Regions from separate parts of the Serratia sp. TSA_198.1 genome, predicted to be linked through region 1. Evidence: predicted binding sites of a transcription regulator. Region 1 holds the regulator's gene; each other region holds the start of a gene.
What was found. The regulator CRP, encoded in region 1, controls carbon source genes, mostly activating them, when cyclic AMP is high. The targets are predictions, from matches to a motif close to ATGTGANNNNNNTCACAT.
Positions count from the first base shown of each region.

Region 2: a site for CRP is predicted at 1,492-1,509, ahead of udp (uridine phosphorylase). Genes of this name have one in related genera too.
Region 3: a site for CRP is predicted at 2,769-2,786, ahead of srlA (PTS glucitol/sorbitol transporter subunit IIC). Genes of this name have one in related genera too.

Region 1 covers NZ_JBQZFP010000007.1:19,373-23,896, forward strand. Annotated here, with positions in the region: gene ACUTSW_RS21665 (phosphoribulokinase) at 1-419, shown strand, start outside; gene ACUTSW_RS21670 (OsmC family protein) at 465-872, opposite strand; gene crp (cAMP-activated global transcriptional regulator CRP) at 1,252-1,884, shown strand; gene ACUTSW_RS21680 (YccS/YhfK family putative transporter) at 1,939-4,014, shown strand; gene argD (bifunctional acetylornithine/succinyldiaminopimelate transaminase) at 4,053-4,524, opposite strand, start outside.
Region 2 covers NZ_JBQZFP010000005.1:21,986-26,509, forward strand. Annotated here, with positions in the region: gene ACUTSW_RS18815 (DedA family protein) at 1-156, opposite strand, end outside; gene ACUTSW_RS18820 (hypothetical protein) at 253-396, opposite strand; gene udp (uridine phosphorylase) at 607-1,368, opposite strand; gene ACUTSW_RS18830 (dienelactone hydrolase family protein) at 1,878-2,714, shown strand; gene metE (5-methyltetrahydropteroyltriglutamate--homocysteine S-methyltransferase) at 2,847-4,524, opposite strand, start outside.
Region 3 covers NZ_JBQZFP010000006.1:183,984-188,507, reverse strand. Annotated here, with positions in the region: gene ACUTSW_RS21075 (mannitol dehydrogenase family protein) at 1-545, shown strand, start outside; gene ACUTSW_RS21070 (GntR family transcriptional regulator) at 655-1,341, shown strand; gene fbaB (class I fructose-bisphosphate aldolase) at 1,593-2,642, shown strand; gene srlA (PTS glucitol/sorbitol transporter subunit IIC) at 2,877-3,425, shown strand; gene srlE (PTS glucitol/sorbitol transporter subunit IIB) at 3,441-4,421, shown strand; gene srlB (PTS glucitol/sorbitol transporter subunit IIA) at 4,445-4,524, shown strand, end outside.

The DNA of each region.
Region 1 (4,524 bases):
TCGGCGTGGTACCGATCGTTAACCTGGAGTGGATCCAAAAACTGATCCGCGATACCGGCGAGCGCGGGCATTCACGTGAAGCGGTGATGGATTCGGTGGTGCGTTCGATGGAGGATTATATCAACTACATCACGCCGCAGTTCTCGCGCACCCACATCAACTTCCAGCGCGTGCCGACGGTGGATACCTCCAACCCGTTCGCCGCCAAAGCCATCCCTTCACTGGATGAAAGTTTCGTGGTGATTCACTTCCGCGGGCTGGATCAGATCGATTTCCCTTACCTGCTGGCGATGCTGCAAGGCTCTTTTATCTCGCACATCAATACGCTGGTGGTGCCGGGCGGCAAAATGGGGCTGGCGATGGAACTGATCATGGCGCCGCTGGTGCAGCAACTGCTGGAAGGCAAAAAAATCGGGTAATAGGTCGGAGCGCGGCAGTTGGCCGCGCCCCTTTATTCTTGCGCGTTACGCTACGTCGCGGATTTCAAAGCTGTGAGTCACGCTGGCAGCCTTGTTCAGCATCAACGACACCGAGCAGTATTTCTCGGCGGAGAGGTTCACCGCACGTTCAACGATATTGTCGGTCAGACCTTTGCCGGTCACGATAAAATGCAGGTTGATATGGGTAAAGACGCGCGGCACTTCTTCACGCCGTTCGGAGGTCAATTTCACCTCGCAATCACGCACGTCATTACGCCCTTTTTTCAGGATCGACACCACGTCGATAGCGCTGCATCCCCCCACCGACATCAGCACCATTTCCATCGGGCTGGGGGCTTTATCGCCGGCGTTGCCGTCCATCAACACCTGATGGCCAGACGCGGATTCCCCCAGAAACGTCAACCCTTCCACCCACTTAACTCTTGCCTGCATATTGGTCACTCCGATTAATTTCTTAAAATCAGAGTACGCTTTCGCATAGAAACTGGCAACGGAACCTGATGCTGGTCATGCGCAAGCAAGACAACACGAGACACCCGCCTCACTCTGTGCTACAAACAGAGCCGCAATAAATCTTTCCGGGACACTGATTTCAGGGAAACTCCCAGAGAAAGGCTCCTTTACCGGTATGTTAATAGAATGTAGCTTGCAGCTCTCCCGGCAAGTTAATATGCTAGAGCGACAGCGTATATTTATGACACGCCTCAAAACCTGCTGCCAGCCACCCTTAAAACAACGGCGACAGCACGTTTTACAGGGAACTCTGACCCCTGTGACACAAGGCAGCGATAACAACAGAGGATAACAGCGAATGGTTCTCGGCAAACCGCAAACAGACCCTACACTCGAATGGTTCCTGTCTCATTGCCATATCCACAAATATCCATCCAAAAGTACGCTGATTCACCAAGGTGAAAAAGCCGAAACGCTTTACTACATCGTAAAAGGCTCCGTCGCGGTGCTGATTAAAGATGAAGAAGGTAAAGAGATGATCTTGTCCTACCTTAACCAGGGGGATTTCATCGGCGAGCTTGGATTATTTGAAGAAGGCCAGGAGCGTAGCGCCTGGGTCAGGGCGAAAACCGCCTGTGAAGTGGCTGAGATTTCTTACAAGAAATTCCGCCAACTGATTCAGGTCAACCCGGACATCCTGATGCGCCTGTCAGCGCAGATGGCAAGCCGCCTGCAAGTGACCTCAGAGAAAGTGGGTAACCTCGCCTTCCTGGACGTTACCGGTCGCATCGCGCAAACGCTGCTGAACCTGGCGAAACAACCCGATGCCATGACCCACCCAGACGGCATGCAGATCAAAATCACCCGCCAGGAAATTGGTCAGATCGTCGGTTGTTCACGTGAAACCGTCGGCCGCATTCTGAAAATGCTGGAGGATCAAAACCTGATCTCCGCCCACGGCAAAACCATTGTCGTTTACGGCACACGTTAATCACTGAAAAAACGGCGCGATGATTCGCGCCGTTTTTTTATGCCCCGACCGATCATGTGGCGTCGACTGATTTACCACCCGGAAGTCAATTACGCACTGCGGCAAACGCTGGTGCTGTGTCTGCCGGTGCTCTTTGGCCTGCTGATCGGCCACCTGCAACTCGGCCTGCTGTTTTCCCTGGTTCCCGCCTGCTGTAACATCGCCGGGCTGGACACGCCCCACAAACGTTTTTTCAAACGCCTGATCGTCGGCGGCTCACTGTTTGCACTCAGCAGCCTGTTGCTGCAGCAGGCGTTGCTGTGGCAATTGCCGCTGCCGGCGTTGATGCTCGGCCTGGCTCTGCTGCTCGGCGTCAGCGGCGAGATCAGCCCGTTACATGCCCGCCTGCTCCCCGCCGCGTTGATCGCCGCCATCTTTTCTCTCAGCATGGCCGGCACGGTGCCGCTGTGGTACGCCCCCTTACTGTATGTGGTGGGTACCGCCTGGTACGGCCTGTTCACCTGGTTCTGGTTCAAGCTGTGGAAAGAACAGCCGATGCGCGAATCGTTGAGCCAGCTTTATCTGGAACTGGCGGACTACTTCGAAGCCAAGTATTCCCTGTTAACCCAACATACCGATCCGCAAACCGCGTTACCGCCACTGCTGGTGCGCCAGCAAAAAGTGATGGACCTGATCAGCCTGCTGTATCAGCAGCTCAACTTTTTGCCGCACGCCAATAATCTCGAGCAAAAACGCCTGCAGCGAACCTTTCAGGTCGCGCTGGATTTACAAGAACACATTACCGTCAGCCTGCACCTGCCGGAAGAAGTGCAAAAACTGGTGGAGCAGAGCCAGGCCGAGGCGATTATCCGCCGCAATGCGCAGGTGATTGCCGGCCGGCTGCGCACGGTGGCGCACGATATTCTCTATCATCAATACTCCCAGCGCTTCAGTATGACCAACGAGCTGGCAGCATTGGAAAAAGTGGCCGCACAGCACCCCGACAATCCGGTGGGTCAGTTCTGTTACTACCACTTCAGCCGCATCGCTCGCCTGCTGCGCACCCAGCATCCGTTATACCGTCGCGACCTGATGGCCAATCAAAACCGCCTGCCGTTCTGGCCGGCGCTGTTCAGCTACCTGTCGTTTAAATCCAACGCCCTGCGCAATGCGGCACGGCTGGGGGTAATGCTGGCGGCGGGCAGCAGCCTGGGGATGGTTTTCAATCTGCCAAAACCTTACTGGATCCTGCTGACCGTCATGCTGGTGAGCCAGAACGGCTACAATGCCACCCGGGTTCGCATCCAGCACCGTGCGCTCGGCACGTTGGCCGGGCTGGTGATCGCTGCCGGGCTGCTACAGTTGCAAATGCCCGAGGGCGCGACCCTGAGCGTGATGCTGGTCATTACGCTGGCGGCCTATCTGGTTTCGCGTAAAAACTACGGGCTGGCGGTGATTGGCTTTACGGTGACGGCGGTCTATACCCTGCAACTGCTGGCGCTGAACGGCACACATTTCCTGATCCCCCGCCTTATCGACACCCTGATCGGCTGCGTGTTGGTGTTCGGCGGCACCATCTGGCTGTGGCCACAGTGGCAAAGCGGCCTGCTGCGCAAGAACGCCCATCAGGCGCTGGAGAAAGATCAACAGGCACTGCGCCTGCTGCTGGAAGAGCAGGAACCCGATCCCAGCGCGCTGGCCTATGCTCGCATGCAGGTGAACCAGGCGCACAACGCGCTGTTCACCTCATTGAATCAGGCAATGCAGGAGCCGGGGTTTGAATCCAGCTATCTGGCGGATATGCGCCTGTGGGTAACGCACAGTCAGTTTATTGTCGAACACCTGAACGCGATGACCATTCTGGCACGCGAGCACTATATGCTGACGCCCAAGCTGGCGCAGGAGTATCTGCAAACCTGCGAGATAGCGCTGCAAAGCTGCCAGCAGCGGCTGGAGTACGACGGGCCGAGCAGCGGCAACAGCATCATGCAGCCACCGGATTTGCACCCGGAAATGCCGGTTACCGAAATGGAGCGCCACCTGCGCCGCATTCTCTCCCACCTGAGCGTCATGCACACCATTTCGTCGCTGGCCTGGCGCCAGCGCCCGCATCACGGCATCTGGCTGAAACGTAAACTGCGCGATCAATAAGGGCGCCCTGCGGCGCCCCTTGTCATTCCGAGATAAGATTACGCGTTAATCACGTCCTGCACCGCCAGCTCAAACAATGCCATGCCATCGTCGATGTCTTTCAGATCCACAACCAGAGAAGGCGCAAAGCGGATCACATTAGGGCCGGCGTTGAGGATCATCAGCCCGCGCGCAGCGGCGGCGGTGAGGAAATCGCGCGCCTTGCCGTGATACGGCGGAGTCAGCTCTGCGCCAATCAGCAAGCCCATGCCGCGAATGTCGCTGAAAATACCGTATTTCTCGCCAATTTTCCGCAGTGCCTGCACGTACAGATGATGACGTTGTTCGATACCATTCAGCACTTCCGGGGTATTGATCACGTCCAGCGCCGCTTCCGCCACCGCACAGGCCAGCGGATTACCGCCGTAAGTGGTGCCATGGGTACCCACCTGCATCACCGAGGCAATCTCTTCGGTGGTCAACATGGCGCTGACCGGGAAACCGCCGCCCAGCGCTTTGGCGGTGGTGAGA
Region 2 (4,524 bases), on a different contig from region 1:
CGCGCCCAACGCCAGCAGGATAACCGTGGCCGGCAACAGCAGGGACAAGAACGCCAGCGATTCGCCGAATGCCAGGAAGAAAATAATGGGGATGGCCCAGCCTTCGTGCTGACGCACGGCATCGCTGACCCAGTTGATAATGTCGTTGAGGCTCAATACGGGCTCCTGATACGAGGTTTCCTGTGCCAAGGATACGCAATGCCGGCCGGGGCAGGTTAAACTCCGGCTAAACGCGTAGCGGTTTACTCGAGGTTAACGCCAGTTGCACTTCGCGCTGACGTCGACCCAGGCCGGATTGCGCTTCCAACCAGCGGCCGGTAAACCGTATTGATCGCGGACGTTAATGCCGCCATCAGGCAGAGTTTGTGAAGGAAGAAGCAGAATCTGGGCTGCCATAGACGTCCTCGCCGTTATTGTCTAAAAAATCGCCGCCTGGGCAGCAAAGCCGAAATCAACAGGTAAAAAGGGGGCGCTGATAGCTAGATACACCCTGGCTTTCACGTTGCTGCCAACCGCAGTTTGAAAGACGACGGGTATCACCGTAACAGATTAGGGCTGAATGGAAAAACGGACCGCGTTGGCGGCCCGTTGAAGGGAGGAAGGCGATTACAGCAGGCGGCGCGCCGCTTCAACCACGATCTGCACCGCTTTGCTTTCGGTGTTTTTCATGGTTTCTGCGTTTGGAATTTCCTGCTGGGTGCGGTTGACGATCACGCCGGCAACCATACCGGCACGCAGGCCCTGGCTTGCGCACATGGTCAGCAGAGTGGCGGATTCCATTTCATAGTTCATCACGCCCATCGCCTGCCATTCTGCCATCGAGCCCTTAAAGCGGCTGACGACGCGGCCGGAATAGGTATCGTAACGTTCCTGGCCCGGATAGAAGGTATCAGAAGACGCGGTCACGCCAATATGCGTGGTGGCGCCGCTGGCCTTGGCGGCCTCGACCAGTGCGGTGGTGCAGGCAAAGTCGGCCACGGCCGGGAATTCCATCGGCGCAAAGTGCAGGCTGGCGCCGTCAAGGCGAACCGCCGCGGTAGTGACCAGCACGTCGCCGACGTTGATGTTCGACTGAATAGCCCCGGTGGTGCCGATACGCAGGAAGGTACGGATCCCCAGTTGCGCCAATTCTTCAACGGCGATCGAGGTAGACGGGCCGCCGATGCCGGTGGAGCAGACGATCACCGCCTTGCCGTCCAGCTCTGCGCGCCAGGTAGTAAATTCACGATGGGAAGCCAGGTGCACCGGGTTTTCCATCAGCTTGGCAATTTTCTCTACGCGCTGCGGATCGCCCGGAACGATGGCAAGCTGGGCCCCTTGTAAATCGTTTTTAGTGAGGCCGAGATGAAAAACATCAGATTGAGACATACGAGACTCCTCATAGATCATGTTTATTGGGAGGAACAAAAAAGTACTCTACTGAAAATCGCCATCCAATTTCGTGATGGCCATCACCATGAATAAAGAAACAAAGATCAATCTACATAATTTTTGTGACATAAGTCACATTAAATAACCCAAAGGCGCTGTAAACGCCGCACTTGCCACAAGTCTAGCCGACAAAACAGCCCGCCGTTTACCGCCTTTCCTCTTGGTGACAGGCCCCCTTTCCCACCACGAGGCCACTTATGTCGCCACCGAAAAATAGCCTTATTTTATCGGCGACTTAGCAACAAAAAATGGGGCTAACGTACCTTATGGCGCTAATGCAGGCCAAAATGCGCAATATCCTGATAAAAAGATAACAAAAATGCACTAAAGCCAGATAATTAATCGTTTTTTACAGACTTGACCGAAAATGCTCAACCGGGTGCCAATAACGGGTAATCTTTCCTATAGTTATTCTCAGCGCTTTTTTCTATTGCACGGAGACCGCAATGAAAACCGACCATGTGATGACATTAAAACAGGCTCAGGGGGGATTCGCCCCGGCCGTAACGCCGTTGGCCGCTTCTACTGTATTTACCGACGAACAGGGCATTCATGCCGGGGAAACCACCATTCCCTCGCAGGGTGACAACCTGCCGGCCTATATTGCCAAACCAGCGAACCACAACGGCCCCTTCCCCGTGGTGCTGGTGGTACAAGAGATTTTTGGCGTTCACGAGCATATTCAGGATCTGTGCCGCCGCCTGGCGAAACAGGGCTACCTGGCGATAGCGCCAGAGTTGTACTTCCGACAGGGCGATGCCAAAGATTACCAGGAGATTGGCGACATCTTGCAAAAGCTGGTGAGCAAGGTGCCGGACCGTCAGGTGCTGGCCGATCTCGACCACGCAGCCCATTGGGCCAGCCGCCACGGCGGCGACGCCGGCAAGCTGGCGATTACCGGTTTTTGCTGGGGCGGCCGTATTACCTGGCTGTATGCCGCGCATAACCCGCAACTGAAGGCAGCGGTAGCCTGGTACGGCAAGTTAGTGGGCGAAAAAACGCTGAACTCGCCAAAACACCCGGTCGATGTGGCTACGCAGCTGTCTGCGCCGGTGCTGGGATTATACGGCGGCCAGGACAGCGGAATTCCACTGGAAACGGTGGAGACCATGCGCCAGGCGATTCGCGCAGCTAACGCCGATGCCGAGATCGTGGTCTACCCCGAAGCGGGTCATGCTTTCAATGCCGATTATCGCCCAAGTTACGATGCCGAAGCGGCGACGGACGGCTGGCAACGCATGCTGGCATGGTTCGCTCAACACGGCGTGGTCGGCGTCAAATAACCTCTCCCCTCACGGCTTGCCTTCACCGGCGGCCGCCTGCAATGTAAAAAAGGGCGCCGAAGCGCCCAAAATAATCACACCAGAACCTTATTGATTGCACGCCGGCATCAATGGCCGGGCAACGCACTCCGGTCAGGCTTGCTGCTCGCGCAGGCGCTGAGCCGCCAACACCATGTTGGCCAGCGACTGACGGGTTTCCGGCCAGCCACGGGTTTTCAGACCGCAATCCGGGTTAACCCACAGGCGTTCCGCCGGGATGTTCTGCGCCGCTTTACGCAGCAGCGCTTCGATCCATTCCACGCTTGGCACGTTTGGCGAGTGGATGTCGTACACGCCAGGGCCAATTTCGTTTGGATACTCGAACTCTTTGAAGGCTTCCAGCAGATCCATATCGGAACGCGAGGTTTCGATGGTGATCACGTCGGCATCCAGCGCCGCGATGGAATCCATGATGTCGTTGAATTCGCAGTAACACATGTGAGTGTGGATCTGCGTATCGTCCTGCGCCACGGCGGCATTCAGTTTGAAGGCATCCACTGCCCAGTCCAGATAAGCGGCCCAGTCGGATTGACGCAGCGGCAACCCTTCACGCAATGCCGGTTCGTCAATCTGGATGATGCCGATACCGGCTTTTTCCAGATCTTCCACTTCGTCGCGCAGCGCCAGGGCGATCTGCCTGGCGATCACTTCACGGGTTACGTCCTCGCGCGGGAACGACCAGCAAAGGATGGTCACCGGCCCGGTCAACATGCCTTTTACCGGCTTGTCGGTCAGCGATTGTGCATACTTCGCCCACTCCACGGTAATGGCTTCAGGACGGCTGATGTCGCCAATAATGACCGGCGGTTTTACGCAGCGGGAACCGTAGCTCTGTACCCAGCCATTTTGGGTGAAGACGAAGCCGTCGAGGTTCTCGCCGAAGTATTCCACCATGTCATTACGCTCGGCTTCGCCGTGCACCAGCACGTCCAGACCCAGACGTTCTTGTTCAACGATCGCCTGTTTGATGTGCTCGCTAATGCTGGTTCGGTAATTGTTGCCATCCAGACGCCCCTGTTTGAAATCCAGGCGCAGGCCGCGGATTTCGGTGGTCTGCGGGAATGAGCCGATAGTGGTGGTCGGCCAGGCCGGCAGGTTGAAGCGATCGCGCTGCGCCTGAGCGCGCTGAACGTAAGGGCTCTGGCGCTCGCTGTCTTGTGCGGTAATGGCGGCCAGGCGTTGGCCTACCTGCGCATTATGTACGCGGCTGGACTGACGACGAGCGCGGATTGGCGCGCTGTATGCGTCCAGTTCTGCCTGCTTTTCTGCCCCTGGCGCGTTCAGCGCTGCGCTTAGCAAAGCCACTTCGGCACATTTTTGCAGAGCGAAGGCGAACCAGCTCTTCACTTCTTCATCCAGGCGGGTTTCCACGCTCAGATCGATGGGGCTGTGCAGCAAGGAACAAGAGGTGCCAATCCACAGTGGACGGCTGTTAACCAGCGGTTGCAGGCGGTCGAACCAACTGCTCAGGTCGGCACGCCAGACGTTACGGCCATTGATGACGCCCAGCGACAGCAGCCACTCTTTTGGCAATGCCTCGTGCAATACGGCGATATCGTCGTGACCGGCCACCAGATCGACATGCAGACCCTGTACCGGCAATGCGCGGATAGTATCGAGGTTGTGACCAACGCTGTCGAAATAGGTGGTCAACAGCAGTTTTACCTGGCCCTGCAACGCGTCGTAAGCCGGTTTGAAAGCGTCGAGCCATGCCTGCGGCAGCTCCAGCACCAGTGCAGGTTCGTCGATCTGCACCCACTCTACGCCGCGC
Region 3 (4,524 bases), on a different contig from region 1:
CCGGTTATCCGCACGTCAGCGACTGCATGCAAGATGAGGATTTTGTCCGCGCAGCGCGCCATTTAATGTTGGCGGAGCAAGCGCCGACGTTGCAGGTAAGCGGTGTCGATTTGGCGCATTACGCCGACTCGCTGTTGCAGCGCTACCGTAACAGCGCGTTGAAACACCGCACCGGGCAGATCGCCATGGACGGCACGCAAAAATTGCCACAGCGCCTGCTGGATCCCATTCGCCACCATCTGGCGCACGGCAGCCGTTTTGACGCCTTGGCATTGGCCGTGGCCGGTTGGATGCGCTACGTCGGCGGCCAAGATGAGCAGGGCCGGCCGATAGAAATCAGCGATCCCTTGCGTGAACGCATTGCCGATCGGGTGGCGGGCAGCGAGGAAGGCCCACAGCGCGTGCTTGCGTTGCTCCAGTTGGAAAAGGTATTTGGCCATGACCTACCGGACAGCCCACGCTTCGTCGGCGCAGTGACTCAGGCTTATCTGGCGCTGTTGGATAAGGGAGCAAAAGCCGCCGTCGCCGGATTAGCGGTTAGTTGATAGATCGATTGAAATTCATCAGGCTGCGGCGGGATTTATCCGCCCGCAGCCCCAAGATAATCTGCTAGTATGGTGGCATTCACAGCAAGTCGGGTCACTGATTGTCGCCATGTCTGAATCCTACAGCCTCACCAACACCCTTCCGGTCAACCAGCAAATTTACCGTTTCCTGCGTAAAGACATTGTCGACTGCACCATTCCGCCCGGCACGCTGCTTTCCGAAAAAGAGATTTCCACCCGTTTTAGCGTTTCGCGCCAACCGGTGCGCGAAGCTTTCATCAAGCTGGCGGAGGCCGGGTTGGTGCAGATACTGCCGCAGCGCGGCACTTTCGTGATGAAGATTTCCGCCAAGCGGGTGGCCGACGGGCGCTTTATCCGCCAGGCGGTGGAATGCGCGATCGTCCGCCGCGTGGCGCAGCGGATCACGCCGGAACAGTTGATGACGCTGGAGCACAATTTGCATCGCCAGGAACTGGCGGCGCAAAACCAGCAGACGCGCGAGTTTTTGGCGCTGGACGATGAGTTCCACCAGTTGCTGACCCAGTTCGCCGACTGCCCCCTGGCCTGGGAAACCATCGAAACCATCAAGGCCACCATGGACCGGGTGCGTTTTCTCAGCCTGAGCGAGGTGTCGCCGCCGGAAAGCCTGATCCAGCAGCATTATCGGATCTTTGCCGCGCTCAAGGCGCAGGATGCGGACGCCGCCGAACGCGCCATCCATGAGCACCTGCAGGAGATGATCTACTCTATTACGCCGATCGCCCTGCAAAACACCGAGTGGTTCGATATCGAGTAATCAGCCAGTTACCGCGCCGGGGGCGATCGCCCTCGCGTATTTGCCCCTGCAAATGGAATTTCCTCTCAATCGCATCTATTGTTTCTCCTTGCCAAAGGAAATTCAGTAGTCTCGTTCTTACAGCTTTAATCACCGCTTTCTGCTATGCCGGTGACCCAATATCCCCTATGGCTTTCAAGCTGTAGCCAGGGCTTGAAAGACGACGGGGATGGCATTGCCGGTGTATGAGGGAGCCAAATCGGGAGTCAATCATGACTGATATCGCGCAGTTGTTAGGAAAGGAAGCGGAAGACCTGTTGCAACACCGCTGTACCACCATCCCTGCTGAGAATCTGTACCTGCCGGGCGCCGACTTTGTCGACCGGATAATGATCGATAACAACCGTCCCAATACCGTCCTTCGTTCCATGCAAACCCTGCTCAACCATGGCCGCCTGGCCGGCACCGGTTATCTGTCGATTCTGCCGGTCGATCAGGGCATTGAACACTCGGCCGGCGCTTCTTTCGCCGCCAACCCCTTGTATTTTGATCCGAAAAACATCGTCGAACTGGCAATCGAAGCCGGCTGTAACTGCGTCGCCTCCACCTACGGGGTGCTGGCGTCGGTATCACGCCGCTATGCCCACAAAATTCCGTTCCTGGTCAAACTGAACCATAACGAGACCCTGAGCTATCCGACGCAATACGACCAGACGCTGTACGCCAGCGTCGAGCAGGCTTTCAATATGGGGGCGGTCGCGGTCGGCGCAACGATTTACTTCGGCTCCGAGCAATCTCGCCGCCAGATCGAGGAGATCTCTGCCGCCTTCGAACGCGCGCACGAGCTGGGCATGGTCACCGTACTCTGGGCCTATCTGCGTAACCCGGCGTTCACCAAAGACGGCGTGGATTATCATTCCAGCGCCGATCTCACCGGCCAGGCCAACCATATTGCCGCCACCATCGGCGCCGATATCGTTAAGCAAAAAATGGCGGAAAACAACGGCGGCTACCGCGCAGTAAAATTCGGCTATACCGATGACCGCGTCTACAACAAGCTGACCACCGATCACCCGATAGATCTGGTGCGTTACCAGTTGGCCAACTGCTATATGGGCCGCGCGGGCTTGATCAACTCCGGCGGTGCCGCCGGTGAAAACGACCTGCAGGAATCGGTACGCACCGCAGTCATCAACAAGCGTGCGGGCGGCATGGGCCTGATCCTGGGGCGCAAGGCGTTCAAGAAATCGATGAAAGAAGGCGTGGCGCTGATCAACGCCGTGCAGGACACCTATCTGGACAAAAAAGTCACCATCGCCTGATCCCTTTCCCTGCCCCCACAGCCCGGTACGCCGGGCTTTTTTGTGCCTGTCTTCCGCCAATCCTTTCGTTTCATCCTTATTTTTCTTTCATAATTAACTTTCACAATAAAATATTTATCTTTCAAAATGTGATCTATTTAAAACAAATGAATCCATAAAGTGACTAGTGTAAGGCCCATGGCGACAGAGCCGCTTTTCGCTCCAGGCCATATCGTCCATCACAGGAGAGCAATAATGATTGAGCTAATCACCCACGGCGCCGAGTGGTTTATCGGCCTGTTTCAGAAAGGTGGTGAAGTGTTTGTCGGCATGGTGACCGGTATTTTACCTTTGTTAATCAGCCTGTTGGTTATTATGAATGCGCTGATCAAATTTGTAGGCCAGGAACGTATCGAACGATTGGCGCAGCGCTGCGCGGGCAACCCGGTATCACGCTATCTGCTGCTGCCGCTGATCGGTACCTTTGTTTTCTGTAACCCGATGACCCTCAGTCTCGGGCGCTTTATGCCGGAGAAATACAAGCCCAGCTACTATGCGGCGGCGTCCTACAGCTGCCACTCGATGAACGGCCTGTTCCCGCACATCAACCCCGGCGAGCTGTTCGTTTACCTCGGTATCGCCAGCGGGCTGACGACTCTCGGCCTGCCGCTGGGGCCATTGGCGGTGAGCTATTTCCTGGTCGGGTTGTTCACCAACTTCTTCCGTGGCTGGGTAACCGATCTCACCACCAGTCTGTTCGAACGCAAGATGGGTATCCGCCTGGATCGCCAGGTGCAACTTTAATCCGTGGAGTGCAGCATGAGTGCTTATATCCGTATTGAGAAAGGCGCCAGCGGCTGGGGTGGCCCGTTGGAAATTGCTGTCGAACCCGGCAAGAAAGTGGTGTACATCACCGCCGGCACCCGCCCTTCGATCGTCGATCGGCTCAGCGAGCTGACCGGCTGGCCGGCAGTCGACGGCTTTAAAGAGGGCGAACCGCCGGCGGAAGAGATTGGCGTGATGGTGATCGACTGCGGCGGCACCCTGCGCTGCGGGTTGTATCCGAAGCGCCGCATCCCGACGGTCAATATCCACGCCACCGGCCAGTCCGGCCCGCTGGCGCAGTTTATCCTCGAGGACATTTACGTCTCCGGCGTACGCGACAACAACATCAGCCTGGTGGCGTCGACAACCGATACTGCGCAAAAGGCCCCCGCCCCGCAGCCCAAAGGGCGGGATTACGACACCAGCAAAAAAATCACCGAACAGAGCGACGGCCTGCTGGCCAAGGTCGGTATGGGCATGGGCTCGGTGGTGGCGGTGTTCTTCCAGGCCGGGCGCGACACCATCGATACTGTGCTGAAAACCATCCTGCCGTTTATGGCGTTCGTCTCGGCGTTGATCGGCATCATCATGGCCTCGGGCCTGGGTGATTTTATCGCCCACAGCCTGACGCCGCTGGCCAGCAGCCCAATCGGCCTGGTGACGCTGGCGCTGATCTGTTCCTTCCCGCTGTTGTCGCCCTTCCTCGGCCCCGGCGCGGTGATCGCCCAGGTGATTGGTGTGCTGGTCGGGGTGCAAATCGGTCTCGGGCATATTCCGCCGCAGCTGGCGCTGCCTGCGCTGTTTGCGATTAACGCGCAGGCAGCCTGCGACTTTATTCCGGTCGGCCTGTCGCTGGCGGAAGCCAAACAGGACACCGTGCGGGTCGGCGTGCCGTCGGTACTGGTCGGGCGTTTCCTGACCGGTGCGCCAACGGTACTGATCGCCTGGGCCGCTTCGGCCTTCATCTATCAATGACACTGTTTTGCAGGGAAAAGATCATGCACACCATTTTCCACACCACCATTACGCAGATTGGCGGCAGCGCCCGTGAGGCATTGCAGGATGACATGCTGATCAC